Regions from separate parts of the Salipaludibacillus sp. CF4.18 genome, predicted to be linked through region 3. Evidence: predicted binding sites of a transcription regulator. Region 3 holds the regulator's gene; each other region holds the start of a gene.
The links. Region 3 encodes Rex, which represses fermentation and respiration genes when NADH is low (regulators of the CRP and FNR family bind a similar motif). Its sites were predicted from a motif close to TTGTGAAATATTTCACAA; they were not measured.
Positions count from the first base shown of each region.

Region 1: a site for Rex is predicted at 2,124-2,141, ahead of nirB (nitrite reductase large subunit NirB). Genes of this name have one in related genera too.
Region 2: a site for Rex is predicted at 1,629-1,646, ahead of nirB (nitrite reductase large subunit NirB). Genes of this name have one in related genera too.
Region 4: a site for Rex is predicted at 2,006-2,023, ahead of ric (iron-sulfur cluster repair di-iron protein). Genes of this name have one in related genera too.

Region 1 is NZ_JBIMEV010000017.1:73,309-77,062, reverse strand. Features, by position in the region: gene nirB (nitrite reductase large subunit NirB) at 1-1,876, opposite strand, end outside; gene ACHABW_RS12525 (hypothetical protein) at 2,230-2,589, opposite strand; gene ACHABW_RS12520 (stage VI sporulation protein F) at 2,743-3,006, opposite strand; gene ACHABW_RS12515 (LOG family protein) at 3,201-3,521, opposite strand; gene ACHABW_RS12510 (peptidase) at 3,531-3,754, opposite strand, start outside.
Region 2 is NZ_JBIMEV010000011.1:114,736-118,489, reverse strand. Features, by position in the region: gene ACHABW_RS09820 (general stress protein) at 52-396, shown strand; gene ACHABW_RS09815 (trimeric intracellular cation channel family protein) at 504-1,103, opposite strand; gene nirB (nitrite reductase large subunit NirB) at 1,711-3,754, shown strand, end outside.
Region 3 is NZ_JBIMEV010000075.1:4,230-7,983, forward strand. Features, by position in the region: gene groL (chaperonin GroEL) at 1-343, opposite strand, end outside; gene groES (co-chaperone GroES) at 520-804, opposite strand; gene ACHABW_RS23620 (lysostaphin resistance A-like protein) at 1,319-2,050, shown strand; gene ACHABW_RS23625 (YdiK family protein) at 2,050-2,247, shown strand; gene ACHABW_RS23630 (redox-sensing transcriptional repressor Rex) at 2,313-2,948, opposite strand; gene moaC (cyclic pyranopterin monophosphate synthase MoaC) at 3,028-3,510, opposite strand; gene ACHABW_RS23640 (ABC-F family ATP-binding cassette domain-containing protein) at 3,659-3,754, shown strand, end outside.
Region 4 is NZ_JBIMEV010000033.1:37,236-40,989, reverse strand. Features, by position in the region: gene ACHABW_RS17455 (MFS transporter) at 1-1,104, opposite strand, end outside; gene ric (iron-sulfur cluster repair di-iron protein) at 1,240-1,950, opposite strand; gene ACHABW_RS17445 (hypothetical protein) at 2,417-2,614, shown strand; partial or broken gene ACHABW_RS17440 (peroxiredoxin family protein) at 2,630-2,935, shown strand; gene ACHABW_RS17435 (DeoR/GlpR family DNA-binding transcription regulator) at 3,060-3,754, opposite strand, start outside.

The sequences.
Region 1 (3,754 bases), on a different contig from region 3:
GGACCGTATTTCCAAAAGTACTACTTAATTGTAAGTCTAGGTCACGCCATATATCTTTAAGATTGTCTTCTTTTACACCGAATAAATGAACTCTTTGTTCACTAGTTATCGCAACATTGGGAATCTCGTATTTCTCAACGACATTTGCAATTTTCCGTAATTCTGCTGCATTCGTAACACCGCCATAGCTTTGTGGTGTAAGTGAAAATGTTCCGTCTTTTTGCTTTGTTGCATTCATCCGTTGATTGATAAATAGTGATTCTTTATTTAACTCGTATTCTGGATAAATCATGCCAAGGTAATATTGCAAAGCAGGAACACATGTAGAACAACCTTCCTGTTTAGACCAGCCAAGTTCCTTCATCACATCATGAATGGAAGCTAGGTTTTTAACTTGCATCTCCGAAACTATCTCTTCGTCTGTAAGTGTTGTACAAGCGCACATTGGTTTTTTTTCGATCACTTCATCAAAATCTTCACTTTGGATGTACATCAGCAGGTCTGTCACTAATGGTTTACAGCCACCGCATGCACTCGAAGCTTTTGTACATTGTTTTACTTCTTCAACAGTAGTTAAACCTTGTGATTGACAGGCCTCAATAATTGTTCCTTTTGGAACAGCATTGCAATTACAGATCAATTCAGTTTGCTCCATTGATGCAACCTGAGACGTCTGGTCTGATGCGTGCAATATTAGCATTTTTTCTTCATCAGTGATGACTTTTTGTTTGCTAATGATATCCAGCAGTTTATTACCAGGCTGAGTATCGCCGAATAATACAGCACCTATTACTTTATCTTCCTTCAAAATTATTTTTTTATAATTTCCGCTTAATTCGTCATATTGAGAAATCGTTTTTGAATCTTCATCAGCATAAAATTGACCTACAGAAAAGACATCAATTCCAGCTATTTTTAATTGTGTCGATAAGGTAGAACCTTGATACCCGACAGACTCTATCCCACATATTTTCTCCGCAAGAATTCTTCCTTGCTCGTAAAGTGGTTTTACAAGTCCATAGACCATTTCCCGGTGTTCTACACATTCACCGACTGCATAAATATCTGTCACACTTGTTTCTAAATAGTCATTGACTAAAATGGCACGTTTCGTTTCTAAGCCACTATCTTTTGCCATTTGAACATTTGGTTTTACACCTACAGCCATAATTACAGCATCAGCTTCTATTACGGATCCGTCTTTAAATCGTAAGCCTTCTACATGCGTATCTCCAATTATTTCTTCGGTAGCTTTTTCTAAAAGGAAGTTCATTCCTTGTTTTTCTAACTCAAGTTGAAGCATTTTAGCAGCAGTTGGGTCTAATTGCCTTTCCATTAAACTATCGGCAATATGTACCACATCTACTTCCATACCTAAATTAAGTAACCCTCTTGCTGCTTCAAGACCTAAAAGACCACCGCCAATAACAGCTGCTTTTTTGCCTGTTTTTGAAACGTTTATAATTTTCTGACAATCCTCTATAGTCCTAAAGCTAATAACTCCCTCTTTATCCGATCCGGGAATGGGTAATACAAATGGGACAGAACCCGTTGCAAAAATGAGTTTATCGTAAGGAACTTCTCGATTTTGATCAGTAATAAGTGTTTTATTATCAGTATCCACTTTCAGTACGGTTTCGCCTTTATAAAGTACAATATCGTGTTCATCATACCAGGCACGATTTTTTAAAGTGATGTCCTCTACCTTTGTATTTCCTTGAAGTACAGTTGATAATAGAATTCGATTATAATTATCATGCGGTTCACTGCCAAACACGGAAATATCAAACATGTTAGGATTTTTCTTGAGGATTTCCTCAATACAGTTCATACCTGCCATACCATTTCCTATTAAGACTAGCTTTTGCTTTTCCATTTATGAAACCTCCAGATAAGAATCTAATCTCTTATTCCACTAATATCGTTCATGGTCATAAACCGATAATATTTGTATATAAGTGCTTATTTAATGATTATATCTTTTAATCTTAACGATTGTTCGTGATAAAATCTCCTACTATGTCAGATGAATTGACAAGGAAATCTGAGCACTTAAATCTAAAGCATTTTAGAGAATAAATGTGAAGCGCTTACAACCAAGGGGCGCGAAGAAACCTTAAGAATGCTGAACTTTTTCATAAAAAATCTAATAATAAGCATATGAAAAAAGCTTGAAAAAACTCCCTTTTCAAGCTTCTATATGTACTATTGAAATGGCTTATTAATTAGTTACTGAATATGAATGTCGTAAACAGCATTTTCCGTTTCTACTTTTAAATTTTTTTTATTACTCGAGGTGACTATTTTCCCGTTAAGCGGGATCTCATAAATGTTTTGAGGTAATTGTTCTTCTTCGGTTTCGGTTATTTGAACAATGCCGTTTCCGTGAAGTACTAATTCCTTGCTTGAAATGTAATCATCAAAGGTGTCCTCGTTTGACTCAATAGAAAAATGTTCAAGTTGAAATGTGACTCGATCTATATCAAAGAGTTCCTTTAATCCTGTAGATAATTCTCCTTTTTGAATAAGTACAGTTTCACCCGTATGCGATTCTAACCATGTTGATAATTCATTAATGTGCTTGTCCATTTTAAACCTCCATTCTTTCCTTATATAAATGGTACTTTTCCCAAATAAGTCCCTGTTCATTCTTTTAGTAAAAATAACGAAAAAGAATTTCGAGGGTAAGAAATTCTTTTCGGTAGAAATTTTATTACATTGAATATAAACAGATGCCTGAATTTACTGTCCTTTTTTATCAATCATGTTAGAGATTTTATTTATATTTATTGCGTTTGGATCCTCGGTTATAATTTTGACAAGTTGATCTTCTTTTTCCTTAGTTATAGATTTATTTGCAGTAGCAGCAACTTTTTGGACTATTTCTCTTACTGTCTTTTCGTCTTTAAAGTTTGCTCCCTGAATAGAATTAGCTAATTTAATAATATCTGTAATTTTTACACCTGATTTTTTCTGGATGTTTTTAAATATTTTATCGAAAGCCATAGTAAACACCTACTTTCTATTGTAGAAGTCAACAATTCAAGATTTGTTGCATCACCTGACAAATCAACATTGTTTGGAAGACTTACAATAAAAGTATGCATCTTAAATTTATTTGTTTGGGTTCATAACGATTTGAAGCTAAAAACTTTATGATTTTCAATATAATTTGAATCTAATATTAATAAAAAAAAGTGCTATTCCTTTTTTGAAGGAAAGCATCTCTTTAAAATAAATACTCGATTAATAAAGTCGATTTTACGATTTATGTAGTTACTCACCTTATAATTAGTAATTCGGTCAATTAGTGTTGTTGCATCATTTTCCATGACGACCATTTTTCTATACTTTACCTTTACAAACCCCTGACTAACCATGTGATCGAACAATGCAGCGATCGGTGTATAGTAGTCATTAATATTGAGTAGTGCACAAGGTTTATGATGATACCCGAGCTGAGCCCAAATTTGGCAAACAACCGTATCAAATGATAGCGGTTGTTTGCTGTTAGTTAACAAACCTTGTAATCAATATTCAACTCCACACCAATCAATCAGTGTTAAAACAATGATTTCAGCTGCTTCAAATACGCGATCTAGCTCAATATATTCATTTGGAAAATGAGCTTGGTCAGTTACGCCTGGTCCAAAAACAATCGATGGTATATTCCCGACCTGAGTCAATAATCCTCCATCTGTACCCCATGGGGAGGCTTCAATTATAGCTTCCTCATTTAAAACAAAACGATAAT
Region 2 (3,754 bases), on a different contig from region 3:
AGCAATCAAAAGTTAGATTTTCATTACATTTAATAGGAGGCTTTTTTAGATATGGAACTATTACACAAAGAATTTTTTAATGATGAGGAAGTAGTAAATGCGGTAGAGTCTTTGAAAATTAAAGGTGTTACAGAAGAAAAAATTTATGTTGTTACTCATGATGATGAGCGAACCAAGCGCGTGGCTGAAAAAGCAGATGCGGAAACTATTGGAGCAAAGGAACAAAGCTTTGGTACAACAGCTAAGAATGTCTTCCGTAAAAAAGGCGATGAACTTCGTGCTAAGTTCCAGGAAATCGGGTTTGACAAAGCAAAAGCTGAATCTCTTGAAGGAGAGCTCGATAAAGGAAAGGTTATTCTCATCGTAAAAGATGCACCAACGGGAATAGCACTTTAATTCCCCTTTATTATGAAATAAAAAGGTGTCTCAAAGATCTTTTCGATCTTTTGAGGCACCTTTTCTTTACTATTATTTCCATAACAATGGCCTATTAGATTCTGCGCTTATTCAATAGCTCGATTCGGCAGTTGCCATTTATAATAGACAGAACACAGTCTAAGAGCAACTACGATTAAGACGATAATGAGTAACTCAAAAGGACCTGTCAGCCAACCTAAACCCACCACAATTCCTGGTATAAGCGTCCATGCTATATATATCTCCTTTTGCAGAAATAATGGCTTTCTGCCGGCCAGAATGTCTCTGATCATTCCTCCACCAGTCCCCGTCAAAGCTGCAGCTGCAATGCAGGCACTGATTGGGTGTCCCATCGAATAGGCATATAATGCTCCCTGGACAGAAAAAGCCCCTAGTCCAATTGCATCGAAAAATACCCCTCTTCTTAGCAGCGTCCACCGAACAATTCTTGGGAAAACAAAAGCAACTGTCATGACCAGAAACGCAACAGTAAAAAGTGTCCCTTGATCCCAAAGTGTCGAAACAGGAACACCTATTAACAGGTTTCGAACTGCTCCACCACCAAAGGCTGTAATAAAACCTAAAATGTAGACACCCATTAAGTCATATCTTTCCTCCATCGCAACTAAAACGCCACTAAGAGCAAATGCGATCGTTCCTATACCATTTAATACTTCCCACACAATTTTTCCTACTTTCTTTTACTAAAGCTTCAACTGCTGAAATATACTCATCTATTTTAATGAGGCTTTTCTAATTTTACAAGCATTTTGACTTGATTTCGTTAAATTTATTAAAAAATTCTCCCCTACATAATAGCGTTTTCATCATTGTGCTATCAATATATAGTCTATTTTCACAGATTACACGGTCAATATTGTTGCGTTAGATATTCTGACAAATATCCGATTTTCTTACACAACCTGTGCCATAATATAAAAATAAATCAATATTCAAAATAATGTTTTTACTTACAACTCCAGTTTTAATGAACTTAGACAAAATATATAAAAAATAAATATTGATAACTATTTCTAACTCTAATGAAGCATAGGGGGCGACATTCACCATTCATCCGACTGAAATAAGATTAACCGGACAAGTTAGCGGAATGCCTTGAATCGAATGATGATGATAAATCTCTTATTAAAACAGAATCCATCAACACCGAAAAGGAGGCTTTTACGATGAAAAATAGAGCTTCTCGTGGAATCTGAAAAAGATCACATGTGTATTAAATTATAAACTAGTTTTCCAATAATCATAGACTTTTAACTAATGGAGGGTTTAAGAATGGCTAAAAGAAAGTTAGTACTTGTAGGTAATGGTATGGCCGGAGTAAGGACTATTGAGGAAATACTAAAAGAGGATAAAGACCGATTTGAGATTACAATTTTCGGATCGGAACCGCATCCTAACTATAATAGAATTTTACTATCCTCTGTTTTACAAGGTGACACTACAGTAGATGATATCGTATTGAATTCCTATGAGTGGTATGAGGAAAACAACATTACACTTTATACTGGGGAAACAGTTGAGAAGATCAACTCCGACAAGAAAACCGTTCTTACCGACAAAGGTCAAGAAGTGCCATATGATGATCTTATTATAGCTACCGGGTCTAATCCTTTTATGCTCCCACTCCCAGGCGCGGATAAAAAAGGTGTTATCGCCTTCCGTGATATCGAAGACTGTGAAGCGATGATTGATGCCTCAGAAAATTATGAACGTGCTGTTGTAATTGGTGGTGGTCTTCTCGGACTTGAAGCTGCAAGAGGTCTATTAAACTTAGGAATGGAAGTAGACGTTGTCCATATTCTGGACCACTTAATGGAACGACAACTCGATCAAACTGGTTCAAAAATGCTCAAAGAAGAATTAGAAGCACAAGGCATGAACTTCTTGATGGAGCATGGGACAGAAGCAATCCTCGGAAAAGACCGAGTGAATAAAGTCTCTTTTAAAAATGGAAAAGTAGTCAAAGCCGATCTTGTTGTTATGGCAGTCGGAATCAAACCGAATATTTCTTTAGCAAAAGAAAGCGGGATTACAACGAACCGAGGGATAGTTGTCGATGACTATATGCAGACTGATGTGCCCGATATTTATGCCGTTGGAGAATGTGCGGAGCATAGAGAATTAGTCTATGGACTTGTAGCACCATTATGGGATCAAGGTAAAGCTCTTGCCAAAAAGATCTGTGAAAAGGATGCAGGTGCTGGTTATCAAGGCTCCATCCTTTCGACCAAATTAAAAGTAAGTGGCGTTGATGTATTTTCAGCAGGTGAATTCGTGGATAGCCCGGATACAAAAGCAATTCGTGTCCAGGATGAATTCGAAAGAATCTATAAAAAAATAGTCGTACGGGATAATCGTATTGTTGGAGCTGTTTTATTCGGTGATACGAGTGAAGGTTCAAAATTATTGAACATGATAAACACCAAAACAGAGATTACAGATATGAGTCAATTTTCTTTCTTACAAGCAAATGATGGAGATCAAGACTCTCTCGTTGCAGATATGGCTGATGGCGAACAAGTCTGTGGTTGTAATGGTGTTTCTAAAGGCGACATCGTAACAGCAATTAATGAGCAGAATTTAACAACAGTTACAGAAGTTAAAAACTGTACAAATGCTGCCCGATCATGCGGGACCTGTAAAAACTTAGTTCAAGCAGTCTTAGAGCACACGCTTGGCGATGAGTTCGAACAAGTAGACGAAAAAGAAACTGTTTGTGAATGTACGGATCTCTCTCATGAAGAAGTTGTGGCAGAAATTCGAGAAAAAGGACTTTCACATACGAAAGAAGTAATGAATGTTCTTGGATGGAAATCAGAGGAAGGTTGCTCTAAATGCCGTCCAGCTGTGAACTATTATCTCGGTATGGTTAATCCAACAGACTACGAAGATGAAAAAGAATCCAGATTTGTTAACGAAAGAATGCATGCCAACATTCAAAAAGACGGTACGTATTCGGTTGTCCCAAGAATGTATGGTGGTGTAACAAATCCTAAAGACCTAAGAACAATTGCAGATGTTGCAGATAAATATGACGTTCCATTAATTAAACTAACAGGTGGTCAAAGAATTGACATGTTAGGAATTAAGAAGGAAGATGTGCCAAATGTGTGGAAAGACCTTGATATGCCATCAGGTTATGCCTATGCCAAATCTCTTCGCACAGTTAAAACGTGTGTCGGTAAAGACTTCTGCCGTTTCGGTACACAGGATGCTATCGGACTTGGTATTGCGCTCGAGAAGAAGTTTGAAATGCTGAATACACCACACAAAGTGAAAATGGCTGTCTCTGCTTGCCCAAGAAATTGTGCGGAAT
Region 3 (3,754 bases):
TAACCATAGGATTTGCACCAGATGTTACGTTTTTAAGACCTTCGTTGATCATCGCTTGAGCAAGAACTGTTGCAGTTGTTGTTCCGTCACCAGCGATATCATTTGTCTTACTAGCTACTTCAGCAACAAGCTGTGCACCCATGTTTTCAAAGTTATCTTCTAATTCAATCTCTTTTGCGATTGTAACACCGTCATTAGTGATTAATGGAGAACCGAATTTCTTTTCAAGAACAACATTACGCCCCTTTGGTCCAAGTGTTACTTTCACTGTGTCAGCTAAACGGTCCACACCGCGTTTCATGGAACGGCGTGCGTCTTCGCTAAATTTAATATCTTTTGCCATGCTCTCATCTACCTCCTATTAAAATATGTAGTTCTCTATGTGAGGAAACTCAAAACTAGTATGTGGAAAACGATTCCTGTTGCTTTTCCTTTTCATCCTCTTTTGAACTACCTCTTTATTTGAAAAATGTCGTGCATTCATCATTACGCATCAGTTGAAAATTTAGTACGTCATCTTTAGCCAATAATCGCTAATACATCGCTCTCACGAAGGATTAGATATTCCGAGCCTTCGTACTTCACTTCTGTACCTGAATACTTAGAGAAAATAATCGAGTCGCCTGTTTTTACTTCTAGATCAATGCGCTCGCCATTATCTGTAACACGTCCAGTACCTACTGCAATAACTTTGCCTTCTTGTGGCTTTTCTTTTGCAGAATCGGGAAGTACAATTCCAGATGCTGTTTTTTCTTCTTGCTCACTCAATTCAATAACAATACGATCACCTAATGGTTTTAACAAGGAAAATACCCTCCTTTTAATGTCTGACACACTTATCAAAGTGTGTTCCTTCTTTTTATTAGCACTCGACCTTGTTGAGTGCTAACACAATTATTATGATAATCAACTAGCAAAAATAATGCAACCTTTTCGTCCTAATTTCCCAAGATTTTCTTTCGACTATTTTCTCAGGTGCCATTTTTTCTATGCCCTTAACCGAAATATCTAAAACTCAAAGCTTTTTACCCTATTCATCATGCACCACTTCTACCACACATATACTTAAGAAAAACGCCTAGCGTCTTTTATTAAGTAAAGCGTAACCTTACGCCACCATTAAAGCATCAAGTTGAGAGTTTGCACTAGAACGAAATTAGTAATGTTCTAATTAAAAAGGCCTCTCCTTTCTATTTTCCTAAGAGGTTGTGATACAATATTTATGTGATTCAGAGTCATGAATAGAGTATCGTTCAAAAAGCTTGCTAATTTGAACACTTGCTAAAAATGATTTACTTATTATAAAGGAGAATGCCCGTTGACGAAAAAATACTGGCTCATACTATTTGCGTTTGTTTTAACACAGCTTTCGCCGATTGTAATCATTCCACTTATGATGGTATCCGGTTACTCAGGAACAGAAGAAGAGCTGTCCGGACTCTCACTATTTATTGGTTTTACAATTGGTTTCCTGCTCATTTCTTTTATTGCCTTTAAATCAAAACCTGATCGTGCCTTTATGGAGAATCGTGCTGATGCCGGCACAACTATAGGTTGGTCGCTCTTAGGTATTATTTTAGCTTTTGCTTCACAGTACATTGCTTCCATCATTAATACTCTTCTGTTGGGTATTGAACCCGGATCTGAAAACACAGAAATGATTGTGGACATGGCTACCAGCGTTCCATTGATGATGCTTGCAGTCGCTGTATTTGCTCCAGTCATGGAAGAGATTGTTTTTCGCATGGTCATCTTCGGAAGTTTATTTAAACGATTTGGGTTTTGGATTGCATCCATCTCCAGTGGTTTAATTTTTGCTGTCGTGCACTGGGATTTTGAAAACCTTCTTGTTTATCTTTCAATGGGAATTGTCTTTGCCTTCCTATATGTAAAAACAAAACGTATTATTGTTCCGATTATTGCACACGTTGGAATTAATTCATTCGTCATGATTGTTCAGGTCATTTATGGCGAAGAGCTGCAAGATTTACTAGAACAGCTGGAAGAAACGGAACAGACTGTTCAAGCGATACTAGGAGGTCTTTTCTAATGACTAAATCTCCCCGATTTTTCGGTTATATTTATTTATTTCTAGGAACATTATTTCTTTTCTTTGCAATACAGTCCGCTGGAGAAACAGCCGGCTGGGATGTTTGGACGGTTATTCTTATGGCATTTGCGGCGATTGATTACATGATAGCTTTTCGCTATTTTGCAACTGCCGCACGAAAACGTCAGAAAAAATAAAACTACATTAAAAAAAAGGGGAGGGAAAGGATCAACTATGATCCTTTCCCTCCCCTTTCTTATATTTATAACGGATAATGCTTCAAAAAGTAAATGAGCGATTGAAGCTCGACGGACAGATCAATATGATGAACCCGGATATGCTCCGGAACCGATAAACGTGCAGGGGTAAAATTAAGAATCCCTTTTATCCCCGAGTCCACAAGATGGTCAGCGATGTTTTGCGCTACATTCGATGGTACGGTAAGAATCGCCACGTCCACATTTCCACCTACTCGGTCCTTGAAGGTGTCCAAATGATAAATTGGAACCCCACTAATTGTTGTGCCCACGATGCTCTCATCCACATCAAAAGCCATTTCAATTCGCGTATTATTCGTTTTACTGAAATTATAATTGAGTAACGCAGTACCAAGGTTACCTACCCCGACAAGCGTAACTTTCGTTAATTCATCCTGGTCCAGCGTTTCCCGGAAAAAGGACAATAAGTAATTTACATTATATCCGTACCCTTTTTTCCCGAGTGCCCCAAAATAAGAAAAATCTCTTCGTATCGTAGCGGAATCAACTTTAACCGCTTCGCTTAACTCGGAAGAGGAAACACGGTGTTTTCCGGAAGCTTGCAAGCCTTCTAAGAAACGATAATATAATGGTAACCGCCTTGCTGTTGCCTGCGGGATTTTGGCCTGATCAATGTCCATAGTTATTTTCCTCCAGTTCTATGTAGCACTTCTAAATCTTCTGTTCTCTCATTTTACATGAATACTATGTTTGGATTTATTAATCTCTTTTGAAGTCACCGTTTTTCCCACCTGTTTTTTGCAATAAATACGTTTCTCCTATCATCATACCCTTATCCACAGCCTTACACATATCATAGATAGTCAGTGCCGTTGCAGACGCTGATGTTAACGCTTCCATTTCAACACCTGTGCTACCTTTTGTTTTCACACTTACTTCTATCGCCAGAATGTACAAGTCATCCTTAACATTCCAGTCAAAACGGATATCCACACCCGATAAAGATAAAGGGTGACACATAGGGATCCATTGCGATGTATTTTTTGCGGCCATAATTCCCGCTACTTGCGCGACAGCTAATACATCCCCTTTTTTCATCGATCCTTGTTGAATACCTTCGTATATTTCTTTATTTACTTGAATACTTGATTTGGCCACTGCCGTTCGTACCGTTTCGTCTTTATCTGAAATATCTACCATTTTCGCACGGCCTTGTTCATTAAAATGTGTAAATGAATCCATCGTTCTTCCCCCTCTTTCTATTGCTTCTATTGTACACTATTCTTTCACATTCTGCACATTGAAACGCTGGAGGGTTGCGGTAATTGATGCTTATCATATACACTTATCATGTGAAAAGGTACGGCATTTAAGGTGAGGATGAACTATCATGATTTTATTACAATGTGTGCAACTATCGAAAGCATATGGAACCGATGAAATACTATCAAATGTAAAACTGGAAATAAAAAGTCGCGAGAGAGTC
Region 4 (3,754 bases), on a different contig from region 3:
AAGTGCACTCACTAAAAAAGACGAAGAAGGAGTGAGTGCCAGAGATCCGGCAAAAAATGAGCCACCAACAACACCTAAGGAGAAACAAGAATAAAAGACTCCAAATGCTTTTCCTCGTTCCTTTTCCTTTGAAAACTCGATGACAGTCGCACTAGTAGACGGGAAAAGTAAGGCAAATCCTATTCCGTAAACCACCATTGCAAATACCATATGGATCAGAGTGGATGATAATGAAAGAAGGAATAAGGCCAAAGCTATCGTTGCTAGTCCGTAGTTCATCAGTAATGACTTATTCAGCTTATCAAATAATTTATTCGTAGGAAGAAGAAAAAATAATATGGCCACCGTTCCAAAGGCACTTAATAGAATACCTGTTATCTCCGAGCTGATCAGAAGTGCTTCTACCTTTAGAGGTAGTGAATATGTTAGAACTCCTAGTGTGAAAAGAAGTAAGAAAATGGATATGTATGCGTGAAGAAGCGGTTTTTTAAAAAGAGTAAAACCAGTCTTAGTGACAGGCTTTATTTCTTGTGATTTTATAGAAGTTTCCTCACCTGTATTCGGTTTGTCTTTTAAGAAAAATACGGCAAGTAACCCGAAAAAGATCATCGCTGAAGCAATGATATAAAAGAGCCAATCAAACCCGAGTCTGGCACTAATTAATGCTCCGGCAGCTGGACCTAGGATTGCAGCAGTTCCCACAGAGGCACCGGAAAAGGCCATTGTTTTTCCATTAGATTTTCGTTTATCTTTAGAGCCAAAGAAAGTAAATGCTGCGGGAACAATAAATCCTCCTGCTATTCCGTGTAAAAATCGGACGAATAATAACTGATATGGGGTAGTGACAACGGAGTAAAAGAAGACAATCACTCCGACTGTAAGCATTCCGATGCAAAGAACCTTCTTCGGGCCAATTTTATCAGTCCAAATTCCTGATAATATATTGCCGATAATATTAGAAAACGAGTACATTCCAATGATAATACCTATCAAGAGTGGAGTTGCACCAAGACTGCTGGAAAAAGGTGCGATAATAGGCAACTGAGAAAATGTATCGATAAATGCTACTGCAATAATGATGTAAAGTAATTTCAATGGTTTCACCTCAAGCGAAATATTTGAAGTCATCATACCACAAAAAGCGGTATAGAAATAAACGTAATCACTTAGATTAACCGTGAATAATACAAAAAATACACGAAGGGTTTCCCTCCGTGTATTTATAAATGCTAACCGTTTTTATAATGCTTCGTTTGCCAGGCGTGGAAATAGGATATTGTTTTCAAGGTGAATGTGCTGAAATAAATCTGATTCAACCTCATCTAATTTAAGGTAGGTTAAGGTATACGTAGTGCAAGCACCTTCAGGCAGCAAGTAATCATTCGTTACTGATCGAAGTTCTTTTAAAATATCTCCATCAGCTTCATGTTCTGACTCCAACACTTCAATCGTTCCAAGGGCAGCATCCAAATCTGACTTAGATCCATTTTTTTCATAAGCAAGTATCTTTGGAAAAACTCTTTCTTCTTCTTGAATCAAATGATGTTCCAATTCCATTTTAAGCTTATGAAACAGGTTGAAAACAGCTTCCAATTCAGGATGTCGTTCCCCGTGTACTCGGTATACTTTTGTCAAAAATCTGCTTAATTCAGGCAAAACATCATTTAGATAAGCGTGATGTATATTTATAATATGGTCAATTAACGTGGAGTAAGTTGCTTCGTTCCAATTCGTGTTTTGATTATTCAATCGTTTTGCTTCTTTGTATAATGTATTTAGTGTTGTTAAGACTTCTGTTCCGTCTAGATTTTTTTCTTTAATGGCTTCGCCGATTGGACGGTTTCCACCGCAACAAAAATCAATTCGATATTCTTTAAAAACTTGACTAGCTTTAGGAAAACGGGTAACAATATCACCAGTTTTTGTAGTTTCATTAAATACAGCTTCCATATAAATTCCTCCTTTTTTCTTGTAAGTTAAATGTATCGTATTCGTTTTAGTGTAGCTGTGATTTACATCACAAACTAGAAATATTATTATTTATAGGTCTCTATAAAATCCGAACTTTGTTTTTTAAGAATCCTTGAGACCCTGGTGAGCGGATTCGAGCAAACACACTGTTCTAATTAAAGTAACCAAATTCAAGTAAATACCCTTCCTAAAAATAACATTCAATGAACTATGTCTTTTTTAAAAGATAATTTATAAAATTGGCAGCTATCTTTACGCCACAAGTATCAAGGGAAACCCATCCTTGATACTTAAGTGATGGTGGCTAAAGATCACGCTGTATTTAATGAAAGACGGCTCTGCCGTTTTTCTTATAGTCACAATGTTTATAACATCCTGTTTCCTTGTGAAGATCTTCGTTTAAATGGTAATCTAGGATATAGTAATTCAAGAAAGGGGTTAAATAATGAAGAAATTAATGTTTCGTGGCATAAGTGCTGTATTATTCTTATTAATTGTTACAGCTTGTGCTTCTGATGATGAATCCGGAAGTGAATATAATGCTGATGACTATGACTTTACTCTGTTGAATTCGGCAGGAGAGGAAGTTGATATTTTTACTGATGAAAAAGCATTGTACCTGTATTTTACTGGAGTCACCTGACAACAATGTTTATCTCAGCTAGTTCAGCTGAACTCAAAGTTAGAAGAAATTGAAGAACTTGGTTATTCGGTTTATGCGATTAGTCCAAGTGATCCAGAAAGCCACTTAACACTTCGAGAAGTGAATGGATTGGAATTTCCGGTGCTGTCAGATACAGATTACGCAGTGGGAGTTGAATTTGGCTTCATTGAACTGGAAGAAGAAGCAGTTTACCGAGGTTTTACCGCTGTTAATCCCGAGACTGAAAAGATGACTACTAGGATTGATTATTTAGTAGGAGACAACTTTGAGGAATTATCGGGAATTTTAGAAGACCTTTAAGGGAGTTTTCTTCTTCCATATAAAAAAATGTTGTTTGGAAGAATCCGCGAGACTCCTGCGGATCATCCGCGGAAAGGGAGCGGTAATTCTTCCAAACAACCTTTGATGATAAAGATGTATGAAATTAAAAACTAGCTCTAGTTACAGGAACTCCTGATTGCAAAAACTTTTGATAGAGATCATTATTGAGAGAAACATCCGTAATAATATGACTAAGATCTTCGACACTGGCAAATTGAATGAGTGCATCCTTTTCAAACTTCGTTGCGTCAGCTAAGAGAGTAACATGTTCGGAACAAGAAAGAGCCTCTTTTTTCCAATCGGCGTGGATGCCATTAAGCACCGTAAGACCATTTTCAAGAGAAATTCCAGTTGTCCCAAAAAAGATGTTGTTCACCCGAATTCGTTTTAGAAGATTAGAGGCTTCGGATCCAAAAAGAGAACCAGAAGTCCCAATCCGGGTGCCACCTACCATCATTAACTGGACACGTTCTTTCGTTAACAACTCGTAAGCGATGTTAATATCATTTGTGATAACAGTGACAGGGAAGTCGCCTAATAATGCTGCAAGTGCTTGTGTAGTACTTCCACCGTCAATTAACAAGGTGTCGTTTTCTTGAATCATTTTCAACGCTTCTTCTGCAATTGCATTCTTCACTTCCCCATGTTGCAATTGTCTTTTTTTAATTGGCAAAATTGGATTCTCTTCCTCTAGAATGGTTGCCCCACCATGAATTCGTTTTAAAAGTCCGTTTTTCTCTAATGTTTCTAAATCAATCCGAATCGTTTTTTCCGTGACTTGAAGCAGTGCGCTCAAGT